DNA from 3 places in the Arthrobacter sp. SDR-2R genome. Region 2 is predicted to be linked to each of the others. Evidence: predicted binding sites of a transcription regulator. Region 2 holds the regulator's gene; each other region holds the start of a gene.
The links. Region 2 encodes HrcA, which represses chaperone genes, less so after heat shock. Its sites were predicted from a motif close to TTNGCACTCGNNNNNNNCGAGTGCNAA; they were not measured.
Positions count from the first base shown of each region.

Region 1: the regulator HrcA is predicted to act here: its motif matches at 3,105-3,131, upstream of groES (co-chaperone GroES).
Region 3: the regulator HrcA is predicted to act here: its motif matches at 1,698-1,724, upstream of groL (chaperonin GroEL).

Region 1 is NZ_CM173231.1:1,839,092-1,843,690, reverse strand. It holds gene AC3ANU_RS08635 (ATP-dependent DNA ligase) at 1-236, opposite strand, end outside; gene AC3ANU_RS08630 (dihydrofolate reductase family protein) at 293-895, shown strand; gene groL (chaperonin GroEL) at 964-2,574, opposite strand; gene groES (co-chaperone GroES) at 2,654-2,947, opposite strand; gene AC3ANU_RS08615 (DLW-39 family protein) at 3,200-3,580, opposite strand; gene AC3ANU_RS08610 (THUMP-like domain-containing protein) at 3,633-4,599, shown strand, end outside.
Region 2 is NZ_CM173231.1:2,588,896-2,593,494, forward strand. It holds gene AC3ANU_RS12050 (DUF3097 domain-containing protein) at 1-659, opposite strand, end outside; gene hrcA (heat-inducible transcriptional repressor HrcA) at 831-1,844, shown strand; gene dnaJ (molecular chaperone DnaJ) at 1,932-3,059, shown strand; gene AC3ANU_RS12065 (16S rRNA (uracil(1498)-N(3))-methyltransferase) at 3,062-3,841, shown strand; gene AC3ANU_RS12070 (GerMN domain-containing protein) at 3,828-4,599, opposite strand, start outside.
Region 3 is NZ_CM173231.1:4,039,306-4,043,904, reverse strand. It holds gene AC3ANU_RS18670 (LytR C-terminal domain-containing protein) at 1-39, shown strand, start outside; gene AC3ANU_RS18665 (cold-shock protein) at 93-299, shown strand; gene AC3ANU_RS18660 (ABC transporter substrate-binding protein) at 299-1,612, shown strand; gene groL (chaperonin GroEL) at 1,903-3,537, shown strand; gene AC3ANU_RS18650 (ABC transporter substrate-binding protein) at 3,688-4,599, opposite strand, start outside.

The DNA.
Region 1 (4,599 bases), 750 kb from region 2:
AGGTCGGCCAGGGTGAGGGTTGGTTCGACGGCGGGTTCCTCCTTGGCCGCCGCCACGGCACTCCATCCGACGCCCACGCGTCCCTGGCGGGGCTTGGCAACCAGCCAGCCCACCGCCGTCGGGATTTCCGCCGGCTCAAGCCGGCCCAGCAGCTGGGCCAGCGCATCCACCTTGGCCAGCCGGGAGCGGGTGGAGGTGACGGCCTCCGCGGTGTTGACGAGCTCAAGGAGCAGCATGGCACCATCCTGCCACGGCACTGGACAGGGCCGGAGCCCCGTTCCAGACTTGGTGGATGGGCAACATCGTCGCGAACCTGTTCATCACCCTGGACGGCGTCTACCAGGCGCCCGGCGGCCGCGAGGAAGACAGCGAAGGCGGGTTCAACCTTGGCGGCTGGCAGGCACCGGTCTCCGACGACGAATCCGGCGCCGCCATTGCGGCTGGAATAGCGCGGATGGATGCCCTGCTCCTTGGCAGGAAGACCTACGACATCTTTGCCGCCTACTGGCCCCAGCAGTCCGGGGACATCGCGGACACGCTCAACCGGATACCCAAGTTTGTGGTGTCAAGCTCCTTGTCCGATCCGGCATGGGCCGGCACCACCGTGCTGCCGGATGCCGCGGCGGCGGGCGGGCTCCGGGACGAGTACCAGCAGGTGCACATGTTCGGCAGTGGCGTCCTCATCCGGTCCCTGCTGGAGGCGCAAGTGCTGGACCGCCTTCATCTCTGGCTGTATCCGGTCACCCTGGGGCAGGGCAAGCGGCTCTTCGACGCCGGGACGGTCCCCTCAACATTCCGCCTCGCCGAGCCGGTACGCAGCTACCCCAAGGGAGCCGTGTCGTTGGTCTACGAGCCTGCGGGCGGAGTCGAAACCGCCGAGATGGCGGCTACGTAGCACCCGGAACACAGAAAACCGGCCCAGCTGGTGCTGGACCGGTTTTCTGTATGTGAAGACGGGCAGGATCAGTGGCTGTGGCCTGCGTGCTCGTCTTCTTCGGCCGGCTTCTCCACGACAAGGGTCTCGGTGGTGAGAACCAGCGCGGCGATGGAGGCCGCGTTGCGGAGGGCTGCACGGGTGACCTTGACGGGGTCGATGACGCCCGCAGCGATCAGGTCCTCGTACTCGCCGGACTTGGCGTTGAACCCGTTGTTGATTTCCAGGTCGGCAACCTTGGAGGTGACCACGTAACCGTCGAAGCCGGCGTTCTGGGCGATCCAGCGCAGGGGCTGGACCAGTGCGCGGCGGACAATGCCGACGGCCGCGGCAGCGTCGCCTTCGAGGGCGTTGACGGCGGCATCCTCATCCAGTGCCTTGAGGGCGTGGATCAGGGCCGAGCCACCGCCGGCCACGATGCCTTCTTCGAGGGCAGCGCGGGTGGAGGACACTGCGTCCTCGATGCGGTGCTTCTTTTCCTTCAGCTCAACCTCGGTTGCGGCACCCACCTTGATGACGCCGATGCCGCCGGCCAGCTTGGCCAGCCGCTCCTGGAGCTTTTCGCGGTCCCAGTCGGAATCGGTGCGGGTAACCTCGGCGCGCAGCTGGGCAACGCGTGCGGCCACGTCCTCGGCCGAGCCTGCGCCGTCGACGATGGTGGTGTTGTCCTTGGTGACGGTGATGCGGCGGGCGGTACCCAGCACCTCCAGGCCAACGGTGTCCAGGCTCAGGCCCAGCTCCGGGGAGACAACCTGCGCACCGGTGAGGGTGGCGATGTCCTGCAGCATGGCCTTGCGGCGGTCGCCGAAGCCGGGAGCCTTGACGGCAACAACGTTCAGGGTGCCGCGGATGCGGTTGACGATGAGCGTGGACAGGGCCTCGCCCTCGACGTCCTCGGCGATGATGAACAGCGGCTTGGAAGCCTGCAGTGCCTTTTCCAGCAGCGGCAGGAATTCCTGGATCGAGGAGATCTTGCCCTGGTTGATCAGGATAAGCGCGTCCTCGAGGACTGCTTCCTGGCGTTCCGCGTCGGTGACGAAGTACGGGGACAGGTAGCCCTTGTCGAACTGCATGCCCTCGGTGAGGACCAGTTCGGTCTGGGTGGTGGAGGACTCTTCGATGGTGATGACGCCATCCTTGCCCACCTTCCCAAAGGCCTCGGCGAGCAGTTCGCCGATTTCGTCGCTCTGGGCCGAGATGGCGGCAACGTTAGCCACCTGGGTGCCTTCGACCGGGCGGGCGTTTTCGAGCAGGCGGGCAGCCACGGCTTCAACCGCAACTTCGATGCCGCGCTTGATCTGGCCGGGAGCGGCGCCGGCAGCAACGTTGCGCAGGCCTTCCTTGACCAGGGCCTGGGCCAGGACCGTGGCGGTGGTGGTGCCGTCGCCGGCAACGTCGTTGGTCTTGGTGGCTACTTCCTTGGCCAGCTGCGCGCCAAGGTTCTCGTAGGGATCGTCAAGTTCCACTTCACGGGCGATGGTGACGCCGTCATTCGTGATGGTGGGGGCGCCCCACTTCTTGTCCAGGACGACGTTGCGGCCGCGGGGGCCGAGCGTCACCTTGACGGTGTTCGCGAGCTTATCGATGCCGGCCTCAAGGGACCGGCGGGCAGCGTCGTTAAACGCAAGCTGCTTTGCCATGGTTTTGTCCTTTCAAAGACAGAAACCCCGCACTGCCGGCCAGCATGAGCATGGCCGGCGGCACGGGGATCCGGAAGAGTTACTTGACGACGACAGCCAGGACGTCGCGGGCGGACAGCACCAGGTACTCGGTGCCGCCGGTCTTGACTTCGGTTCCGCCGTACTTGGAGTAGATGACGACGTCGCCAACGGCAACGTCAACCGGAACCCGCTGGCCGTCTTCGAAGCGGCCGGGGCCTACTGCAACAACTTCGCCTTCCTGCGGCTTCTCCTGGGCGGAGTCCGGGATGACCAGGCCTGAAGCCGTGGTCTGCTCGGCTTCGAGCGGGCGGACAACAATACGATCCTCAAGAGGCTTAATAGAGACCGACACTCGGACCTCTCCTTTTCGTCAGCAAAATTCGTGGACTGGAAAGCTTTCCGCCGTGGCTGGCAAACCGTCGTCGCGGTGCCGGCAGCAGCCTGGCTGGCAGCTCTTCATGTGTTAGCACCCTCCTAGGGAGAGTGCTAATGAAGACTCTATGTAAGGGTTAGCACTCGGTCAAGGTGAGTGCCAACGTTTCGTCATCGGCGTAAGCCTTTCGGGCTCCGGCCGACGGCGGTCCAGGGCGGCAAACATGCTTCCCTAACGGCCCAGGTCGTCGAAGTCCACGTCCTCGCCCCCGTCGGCCTCGCCGCCTCCCTGCTGACGTTTCCGGTAGAGCACCCAACCGGCCCCGGCTGCGGTGAGTACGGCAACAACGAGGAAGAAAATGCTCCCGGCCCGTGCGCCGTCGTACAACCCGCGGATGTCCCGCGCCTCCTGCGTGTTGTCGTGGATGTCGTTGCCGCCCACCGAATAAACGGTGGCGTTGAACGTGTCCAGCAGGAAAATGATCACCAACAGGGCGATGCACACCACGGCCACCACGGCCGCGGCGATCAGGGCTGGACGGGCAAACCTAGCCACACCGCGGTCCCTGGGTCGATGTTCGCCGGTCTCCCCTGGGGCTGCGCTGTCATCCATGGTTTCAACAGTATCCGCATCCCGGCAGCCGTCCTCCACTAGGCTGGAAACCATGCCCCACGCTCCCCAGGACCAGATCGCACCCCTGTTGACCCCCGAAGGCTGGGAGTTGCTGGCATCGCTGGGCCCCTACCGCGAAGAGGACGCGTTTGAGCTCAATTCGGCGCTCCGGAAAGCCGGCCACCCGGGCGAACTTGTATCCGCCGTCCTGACGCAGTCCAGGCTGCGGACCAGGGCCGAGGCGAAGTTTGGTGAGTTCGCCCGCCAGATGCTTTTCACCCAGGCAGGCCTTGAGCAGGCCACCCGGCTGAACGTCGCCGCACACCACGCGCAGCGGTTCGCCGCAGCCAGGATCCGGCACGTGGCGGACCTGGGCTGCGGTCTTGGTGCCGACGCCATGGCCCTGGCTTCCCTGGACATCACCGTCACCGCCGTGGAGATGGATGAAACCACCGCCGCCTGCGCCACCATGAACCTCATCCCCTTCCCCAATGCCACGGTGGTCCACGCGGACGCGGCATCGGTCCCGCTGGAGGGGATCGACGGCGTCTGGCTGGATCCGGCACGCCGCGTCACTTCCACGTCGGGGACCAAGCGGATCTGGGACCCGGAGGCGTTCTCACCGCCGTTGTCCTTCGTGGAGTCGCTGGCGGCCGGGGGGAAGGCGGTGGGCGTGAAGATGGGCCCGGGCATGCCCCACGAGTCCGTGCCCACGGGATGCGAAGCCCAGTGGGTGTCGGTGGCCGGGGACGTGACCGAGGTGACCCTCTGGTTCAACGCCGTGCGCAGGCCCGGGGTCCGCCGGGCTGCCCTGGTCCTGGGGTCCCAGGGGCCCGCCGAGCTGACCAGCGCAGAGGACTTCGGCGCCGGCCCGGCCGCTCCGATGGGACCCGTGGAGGGTTACCTGTACGAACCCGACGGCGCCGTGATCCGTGCCGGGCTGGTTGCCGACGTGGCGCTGCAGCTCGGCGGGCACCTGGTGGATGAACACATTGCCTACATCTGTGCCGCGGAACTTC
Region 2 (4,599 bases):
TTGTCGATGCCAAGGACAGCGGGCCGGATCGCCTGCCAGACGTCCACGTAGGGGTGACCGACGATCAGGACGTTGCCGGCGGCGCCCGGGGAGGCCATGACGGCATCCGCGATGCGGGACTCCTTGGAGTCAGGAACCAGGTGGTCCACCAGGACGCCAAGACGGCGGCCGGGCCCCGGCCTGAAGTCCGCGACGGCTGCGGCAAGGTCGTCAATGCCGTGCAGGGGCTCGACGACGATGCCCTCCACCCGGAGGTCGTCTCCCCAGACCTTTTCCACCAGTTCGGCGTCGTGCTTGCCTTCCACCCAGATCCGGCTGGCCTTGGCCACCTGGGCGCGTTGTCCGGCGACCCGAACGGACCCCGAGGCCGTCCTGCCCGCCGCGGGACCGGCAGCGGCCGGCCGGGGGGCGGGTGGCATCAGCCGGATCGGCCGGCCCTCCAGGAGGAAGCCGAACCCAAGGCGGAAGGAACGCGATTTTCCCCTGCGGTCCTCCAGCGCCACCACATGCATGCCGCCGGATTTCTCCACCCGGGTCACGGCACCCACCCAGCCTGACTGCACTTCCTCGAGCACCATGCCGCGCTCCACGGGGACCTCAGGCAGTTCCGTCCGTGCGGGAGCGGATATGCCGCGTGGGCCCCAATTCCGGTAATCCATGGATTTAATCCGCCTAGCGCTAGTGTTCAACTCCGCAATTTCGCCCGGAGCGGTACCAATGCTAACAACGGGCCGAGGCATAATAGACTGTTAGCACTTAGGCATGTCGAGTGCTAACCCTGGGTTGCATCGGGAGGGGCATGCGCCCCGAACCATGGATGGAGGTGGAGAGTGAGCGAGCCACGCAAGCTGGAAGTACTGCGGGCCATCGTGGAGGACTACGTCCACTCCCGCGAGCCGGTTGGGTCCAAGGCCCTGGTGGAGCGGCATCATCTTGGTGTTTCCAGCGCCACCATCCGCAATGACATGGCCGCACTGGAGGACGAGGGGCTGATCACCGCCCCGCACACCAGTGCCGGCCGGATTCCCACGGACAAGGGCTACCGGCTCTTTGTGGACCAAATCTCGGCTGTCAAGCCGCTCTCGGCCGCCGAACGCCGCGCCATCCAGTCCCTGCTCGAAGGCGCGGACGACCTCGACGACGTGCTGGAGAGGACCGTCCGGCTGCTGTCGCAGCTGACCAACCAGGTTGCCGTGGTGCAGTATCCGCACCTGAGCAGGGCACTGGTCCGGCACATCGAATTCGTCCTGCTCGCCCCGCGCAAGGTCCTCGTCGTCCTGATCGCCAACAGCGGCAAGGTGGAGCAGCGGGTGATCGACGTCGGGCAGGACCTTGGCGACGACGCACTGGCTGAACTGCGCACCCGGTTCCTCGGTGCACTGGGCGGAACACCGCTGCGCCAACTGGCCCAGGCGCTGCCCGCCGTCGTCGCCGCCACCCCGCACCCGCAGCGGCAGGCGGCACACGCATTGGCGCTCGGGCTGGAGGGCCTGGCGCAAAACAGTCGGGAGGACCGGATGGTCATGGCCGGCACCGCCAACCTGGCCAGGTCCAACGTCGACTTCCCCCTCAGCATCGGCCCGGTGCTCGAGGCGCTGGAGGAACAGGTGGTGATGCTGCGGCTGTTGAGCGAAATGGCCCAGGACCACCGCGGCGTCGCTGTCAGCATCGGACGGGAGAACCCGTACGACGGCCTTGCCGAGGCCTCCGTGGTGGCCACTGCCTACGGTCCGGACAGCTCGGCGAAAGTAGGCATCCTCGGGCCCACCCGGATGGATTACCCCACCACCATGGCCGCCGTCAGGGCAGTGGCGCGCTACCTTTCCAGGATTTTGGGGCCCTGACTCTTGGCCGCCGGAGCGCGCTTCGGCCGGAAAGCAAGAGCTGGGCCGCCCAACTGAACGCAGTACAACAAGGAAGAGATACGAACTTTGAGCAGCCACTATGACGTCCTTGGAGTCTCACCCGAAGCGACGGGTGAAGAAATCAAAAAGGCCTACCGCAAGCTGGCCCGCACCCTACACCCGGACGTAAACCCCGGTGCGGACGCATCGGAACGGTTCAAGGCAGTAACTCACGCCTACGAGGTGCTTTCGGACCCCCAGAAGCGCCGGATCTACGACACCACCGGCAATGAGAACGGCACCGACAACGGTTTCGGCGGCGCAGGCTACGCGGGCCAGGGCTTCGCGTTCCAGGACATTTTCGACACCTTCTTCGGCGCCGGCGGCACGTCCGGTCCCGCTTCCCGTGTCCGCCGCGGCCAGGATGCCCTGATCAGCGTACGGATCGACCTCCGCGACGCCGTATTCGGCGTGAACAAGAAACTCGAAGTGGACACCGCCGTGGTCTGCCCCACCTGTGACGGATCCTGTTGCCGCCCCGGCACCCATCCGGAACGCTGCGACATCTGCGGCGGCAGCGGACAGGTCCAGCGGGCCGTCCGCTCCATCCTCGGCCAGGTCATGACGGCCGCCCCCTGCGGCACCTGCGAAGGTTTCGGCACCGTCATCAAGGATCCCTGCAACGAGTGCAGCGGCCAGGGCCGTATCCGCAGCCGCCGGTCGCTGACCATCAAGGTCCCTGCCGGTGTGGCCACCGGAACCCGGATCCAGCTCTCCGGCCAGGGCGAGGCCGGCCCCGCGGGCGGTCCGGCCGGCGACCTGTACGTGGAGATCCGCGTCAACAATGACGCCACCTACGTGCGGGAGGGCGACGACCTGCACGCCACCCTGCACATCCCCATGACGGCAGCCGCCCTGGGCACGGATGTCAGCCTGGAAACCTTCGACGGCACGCAGGAGATCGACGTCAAGCCCGGTACCCAGTCGGGGGAGATCATCACCCTGCGCGGCCTCGGCGTCACCCACCTGAGGGGCTACGGCCGCGGCGACCTGAAGGTCCACCTCCAGGTGGACACCCCGGCCAAGCTCGACCCCGCGCAGGAGGACCTCCTGCGCCAACTGGCCAAGCTCCGTGGTGAACAGATCACCGAGGGCAAGCTCGCTGCCAGCGGCGGCATGTTCGCCAAGCTCCGGGACCGGCTCGGTAACCTGTAGCGGTGAGTAACCCCGTCTTCTTCACGCCCCCCGGTTCGCTGGCCGGGATGGCGGCCGGCCAACTCTTTGTCCTCGACGGGGCGGAGGCGCGGCATGCCGTCACCGTCAAACGGCTGTCTCCCGGCGAAGCGGTGGACATCGTCGACGGCGCCGGCACCCGGATGACCGGGAAGGTGGTGTCCGCCGCTCCCTCCGCACTCGAGGTGGAATGCGGGACGCTGACCGTCGAAGACAGGCCGGACGTCCGGCTGGTGCTGGTCCAGGCCCTCGCCAAGGGGGACCGCGACGAGCTGGCCATCGAGACGGCCACGGAACTGGGCATCGACGCCGTCATACCCTGGCAGTCCGAACGGTCAATCGTCCGCTGGAAGGGCGACCGCGCAGCCCGGGCCCATGCCAAATGGGAATCCTCAGTGGCCGCGGCCGCCAAGCAGGCACGGCGCGCCTGGATCCCCGAAGTGCGGTCCGCCGTCGACACTGCCGGGCTTTCCGCTGCCGTGGAAGCTGCCGACCTCGCTGTCATCCTGCATGAGGACGCCGTTCGGCCGCTGCGCACCGTCCTTGAAACATGGCAAGGGAAAGCAGGCTCCGGACCCCGGGAAATCCTGCTCATCGTCGGTCCGGAGGGCGGCATCAGCCAGCGGGAGGTAACCAAACTCTGCGATAAGGGCGCCGTGACCGCCCTCCTGGGGCACCATGTCCTGCGGTCCTCCACGGCCGGCCCGGCCGCCGTCGTGCTTGCCAGCGACGTCCTCGGCCGGTGGACGGCTACCGGACCTTAAAGGACCTCGTGTCCTCGTTCCGGTCCGGTTCCCCGCCGGAGCCGGCCTGGGCCACCCGCAGCATGTAATCGCCCGGCGGAAGGTTCAGGGCCAGGGTGAAGACGCCGGCCTGCCCCTGTTCGGACGCAGCCGTGGTTTCACCCGCCAGGAACGGTGCTTTGCTGCCGCCGTCCGTAGACTGCAGGATCTGCCAGCGGAGCTTCGCCCCGGGAGATGTGCTGCGGCCGGTGATCTTCACGCTCCCGCCGGGCACTTCGGCGTTCTCCTGGGGATCAATGATCCAGACGGGCGCCACCAGGCCCGCGGCGCGGGTCATCAGGGCCCCGAGCTGCACTTTGCCGAAGGCTACGTAGTCCGTGTGGCCGTCCACGAGGATCCGGACCCGGATCTGCTGGCCGGTGTCGATCAGGCCCGAACTGGCGGCGGCAGCGGTTGCCGTGTAGATCAGCTGCTGGATGGCCCGGGCAGCCATGTCGGCATCGAGGTTGCTGTTGAAAGCGTCCGAGGAGACGTCGACGGTGATGACGTCCTTGCCGGAGATTGAGGTGGCAAGTTTGTCCGGGTTCTGCCAGGGCGTGAAGAAGTCAGGGTCCAGCGGCTTCTCGGACATCATGGCCCGCAGGGCGCGGGTGACCGGGTTCTCCTGTTCAGGGACGTCGCGGAATTCCCGGTAAAGAAAGATGTTCCCGCCGCTGCGGCCGATCCAGTAGACCGGCGCCTTGTTGGAGGACTGTGCGGTTTCCAGCGGGGCGCTGGTG
Region 3 (4,599 bases), 1.5 Mb from region 2:
GTGCGGCTCGTGGTGGTGCTTGGCCCCGGATACCGCTAGCCGCACCCGCTCCGCCCACGGCTGCATAACCCCAACGGAAAGAGTTGTTCATCATGGCACTGGGAACCGTCAAATGGTTCAACGCTGAAAAGGGCTATGGCTTCATCACCGTTGACGGCTCCGGTGATGACGTTTTTGTCCACTGGTCCGCGATCCAGGGGGAGGGCTACCGCGCACTGGATGAGGGGCAGAGGGTGCAGCTGGAAGTCGGGGAGGGCGAAAAAGGTCCCCAGGCGGAAAACGTCCGGCCCGCCCAGTGATGCCGTTTTACCGTTTCCCGGTCCGCGGCCGAGCGGCGCTGGCCGTTTCCCTGGGGGCAGTCCTCGCGGTCACAGCATGTTCGGGCGCCGGCGGCAACGCCAGGGTGGACCCGGTCGAAGCCTCCGGCGATGGCGTCCTCCGGGTGGGCCTGATCCTGGACAACACCGGCGGCAATGCCTTCCTTAATGCGCCCCAGCTGGCGGCCGCCAAGCTGGCCATCCAGGAAATCAACGCCGCCGGCGGACACAAAGGCCGGCCGGTGGAGCTGCTGCCGGCGCATCCGGACCAGGAAGCCGCAGGCCAGGCCAAGGACCTGGTGGCCGCCAAGGCGGACGTGGTCATTGGACCCACCGATTCCAGCCACGCGGCCGCCGCCGTGGACATCCTGTCCCACGCACGCATACCCCTCATCTCGCCGGCCAACACCGCTGCCGCCCTCTCCGGGATCGCCAGCGGAGGCTACTACTTCCGCACGGCCGCGGCCGACGTCGCGCAAGGTCCTGTGCTGGCCAAACTCGCCAAGGACGCCGGGGCCGCCAGCATCACCGTGGTGTACCAGGAAGGTGCCTACGGCAAGGACCTGTCGGCTGCCGTCACGAAAGCCGCGCAACAGTCCGGCCTGACGGTCCTGCCCGGAGCCGCCTTCAAGCCCGGCGCCGCCGCCGAAGCCGCACGCTCCGCAGCCAAGGCCAGCCCGGACGCCGTGGTCCTGGTTGCCCGGGAAGGGACGCAGGGCGCGTTGGCCGAGCTGAACAACTCCGGCCTCAGGGGTTCAAAGATTCTCCTCAGCGATGGCGCCTTTGCCCGCTACGGATCAGGGCTCCCCTCCCGGGCCCTGGACGGCGCCCGCGCCGTCGTCCCGGGCCAACTGCCCACCGCCGCCTTCCAGGGAAAGCTCCTGGCCGTTGATCCTTCCCTGAAGGACGTCTCGTATGCTGCTGAAACCTACGACGCCGTGACCCTGGCGGCCCTGGCGGCGGCAAGGGCCCAGGACGATGCCGGACGCTCCATCGCCGCCAACCTGGTTCCGGTTTCGGGTGGCGCCGCATCGGGCAGGACCACGTCCGACGGGACGCCCTCCGCGGGGACGCCTGCCCCGGGGGCAACAGCCCCGCCCGCCCCGTGCCTGACGTACAAGGAGTGCCTGGGCGGCCTTGCTGCCAATCCGGACATCAATTACGACGGCGAGTCAGGACCGGTTGCCTTCGACGCCAACGGAGATATCACCACCGCCGTTTTCTCCGTATTCACCTACGGCCCGGAGAACAACCCCACCCCCACCGGCCGGGAGACGGCCGGACATTCAAGCTGATCGCCCTGGGCGAAGCCGCTGCCCCTACGCGCCCGTCCGGCGTCTTTTCGCTTGCACTCTCACCTGGGGAGTGCTAATTATTGAGTTAGCACTCTGACGTACCGACTGCTAAAGCAAAGCCTGGTTCCGGCCGGCGGCGCGGGGCACCGGACGAGGAGCGAAAGAAACACCTCACTTCAGTGAGATCCCCTCCCGGAGGCATACAGAGGCCGCCGTCAAAGGATCGTCCGTCGCGGGCACTGCAGCGAAGGTTCATTCTTAACGACTGTCCCGAAAGGACTACTGCCGTTATGGCCAAGATCATTGCATTTGATGAAGAGGCACGCCGCGGCCTTGAGCGTGGCCTGAACACCCTCGCCGACGCCGTTAAGGTCACCCTCGGCCCGCGTGGACGCAACGTCGTCCTCGAAAAGAAGTGGGGCGCCCCCACGATCACCAACGATGGTGTTTCCATCGCCAAGGAGATCGAGCTGGACGATCCTTACGAGAAGATCGGCGCTGAGCTGGTCAAGGAAGTTGCCAAGAAGACCGACGATGTTGCCGGCGACGGCACCACCACGGCCACCGTCCTGGCCCAGGCCCTGGTCAAGGAAGGCCTGCGCAACGTTGCCGCCGGCGCCGACCCGCTGTCCCTCAAGCGCGGCATCGAGAAGGCCGTCGAGGCTGTCACCCGCGAACTCCTGGCTTCCGCCAAGGAAATCGAAACCAAGGAAGAGATCGCGGCCACCGCCTCCATCTCCGCCGGTGACGACGAAATCGGTGCCCTCATCGCCGAAGCCCTGGACAAGGTGGGCAAGGAAGGCGTTATCACGGTCGAGGAGTCCAACACCTTCGGCCTGGAGCTCGAGCTCACCGAAGGCATGCGCTTCGACAAGGGCTACATCTCCGCCTACTTCGTCACGGACGCCGAGCGCCAGGAAACGGTCCTTGAGGATCCGTACATCCTGATCGTCAACTCCAAGATCTCCAACGTCAAGGAACTGGTTGCTGTCCTGGAAAAGGTCATGCAGTCCAACAAGCCGCTGCTGATCATTGCCGAGGACATCGAGGGCGAGGCCCTGGCCACCCTGATCGTCAACAAGATCCGTGGCACCTTCAAGTCTGTCGCCGTCAAGGCTCCGGGCTTCGGCGACCGCCGCAAGGCCCAGCTGGCCGACATCGCCGTCCTCACCGGCGGCCAGGTCATCTCCGAAGAGGTTGGACTCAAGCTGGAGAACGCCGGCCTGGAACTCCTGGGCCAGGCCCGCAAGGTTGTTGTCACCAAGGACGAGACCACCATCGTTGAAGGTGCCGGCGACGCCGACCAGATCGCCGGCCGCGTTTCCCAGATCCGCGCCGAGATTGAGAATTCGGACTCCGACTACGACCGCGAGAAGCTGCAGGAGCGGCTGGCCAAGCTGGCCGGCGGCGTTGCAGTCATCAAGGCCGGTGCCGCCACCGAGGTTGAGCTCAAGGAGCGCAAGCACCGCATCGAGGACGCAGTCCGCAACGCCAAGGCTGCAGTTGAAGAAGGCATCGTGGCCGGTGGCGGCGTGGCGCTCATCCAGGCCGGTGCCAAGGCATTCGCCAACCTGCAGCTCTCCGGCGACGAAGCAACCGGCGCCAACATCGTCCGCGTTGCCATCGACGCCCCGCTGAAGCAGATCGCCTTCAACGCCGGCCTCGAGCCGGGCGTCGTGGTGGACAAGGTCCGCGGCCTGCCCGCAGGCCACGGCCTGAACGCAGCCACCGGCGAATACGTCGACCTGCTGGCTGCCGGCGTCAACGACCCCGTCAAGGTAACCCGCTCTGCCCTGCAGAACGCGGCTTCCATCGCTGGCCTGTTCCTCACCACCGAAGCAGTGGTGGCTGACAAGCCGGAGAAGAACGCCGCCCCCGCAGGCGGAGACGACATGGGCGGCATGGGAGGCATGGGCGGCTTCTAAGCCCTCCTGCCGGGACCTCTCCCGCCAACCGCAAAGTGCGGCCCCCTCGTTTGCGAGGGGGCCGCACTTTTGTGCCGGAGGTTTTGTTCCCGGCCACGGATGCGGCCTGTGCCGGCTTGGCCGCCCGGACAAGGAGCTGTGGGAGGGGAGTTACTTCCGGGCCGAATCCAGCATCCCCTGGACTTCCTTCTTGAAGGCTTCCGCCGCGGCCTGCGGGGTCATCCGGTCGTACAGCACTTCATCCGTGTACCTCCTGATGACGTTCTGGACGCTCCCTGCACCCACGGGCGGGACAGGCGGTGCGTCCTTGATGTCCGGGGCTATGTCCTTCAGGAATCCAACCACGGTGGTGTCAGCCGGCTTAAGCTGCGGGGTGATGCCCGAAACGATGTCCGGATTGGTGGGGACGCCCCTGTCGGTCATCAGGATGGCGCCCGCCTCCGGACTGTTGGTGAGATAGTTGATGAACTCCGCGGCCTGCTGGGAATGCTTCGAACGGGAGGATGCAGACCAGAACATGGTGGGCTTGTAGTACATGCCATTGCCGGCCGAGGCGCCGTCGACGCTGGGGGCCCGCAGTATCTTTATGCTGCTGCCGGTGGTGGCTTCAAGGGAACCAAGCTGGTTGGTCCACCACCAGGCCATGGCCACCCGGTTTGTTCCGAACAGGCTTTCCTCCAGTCCTGCCCCTGCATCCTCGGTTGCCACGGTGGCCGCGGGGCTGGCCTTGGAGTCGCGCTGTTCCTTGATCCGTTCCCAGAAGGACGCTGCAGTCGCGGCTTCAAAGTCGAGCTTGCCGTCCCCTGAGTACAGATTCTCGCCGTGCTGGCGCAGCCAGATGATCAGGTCGGCTTCGTTGCTGCCATAAGCGGCCCCGTAACTCTTCCCGTCACCTGCTGCGCTGATCTTCGCCGCCGTGTCCACGAAGTCTTTCCACGTCCAGGTCTTGTCGTCCGGCACGGGCACTCCCGCTGCCTGGAACACTTTCGTGTTGGCCATGATGACATAGGCGTTCCGGCCTGTGCTCAGCCCGTACTGGGCGCCGCCGTACTGGCCCGACGC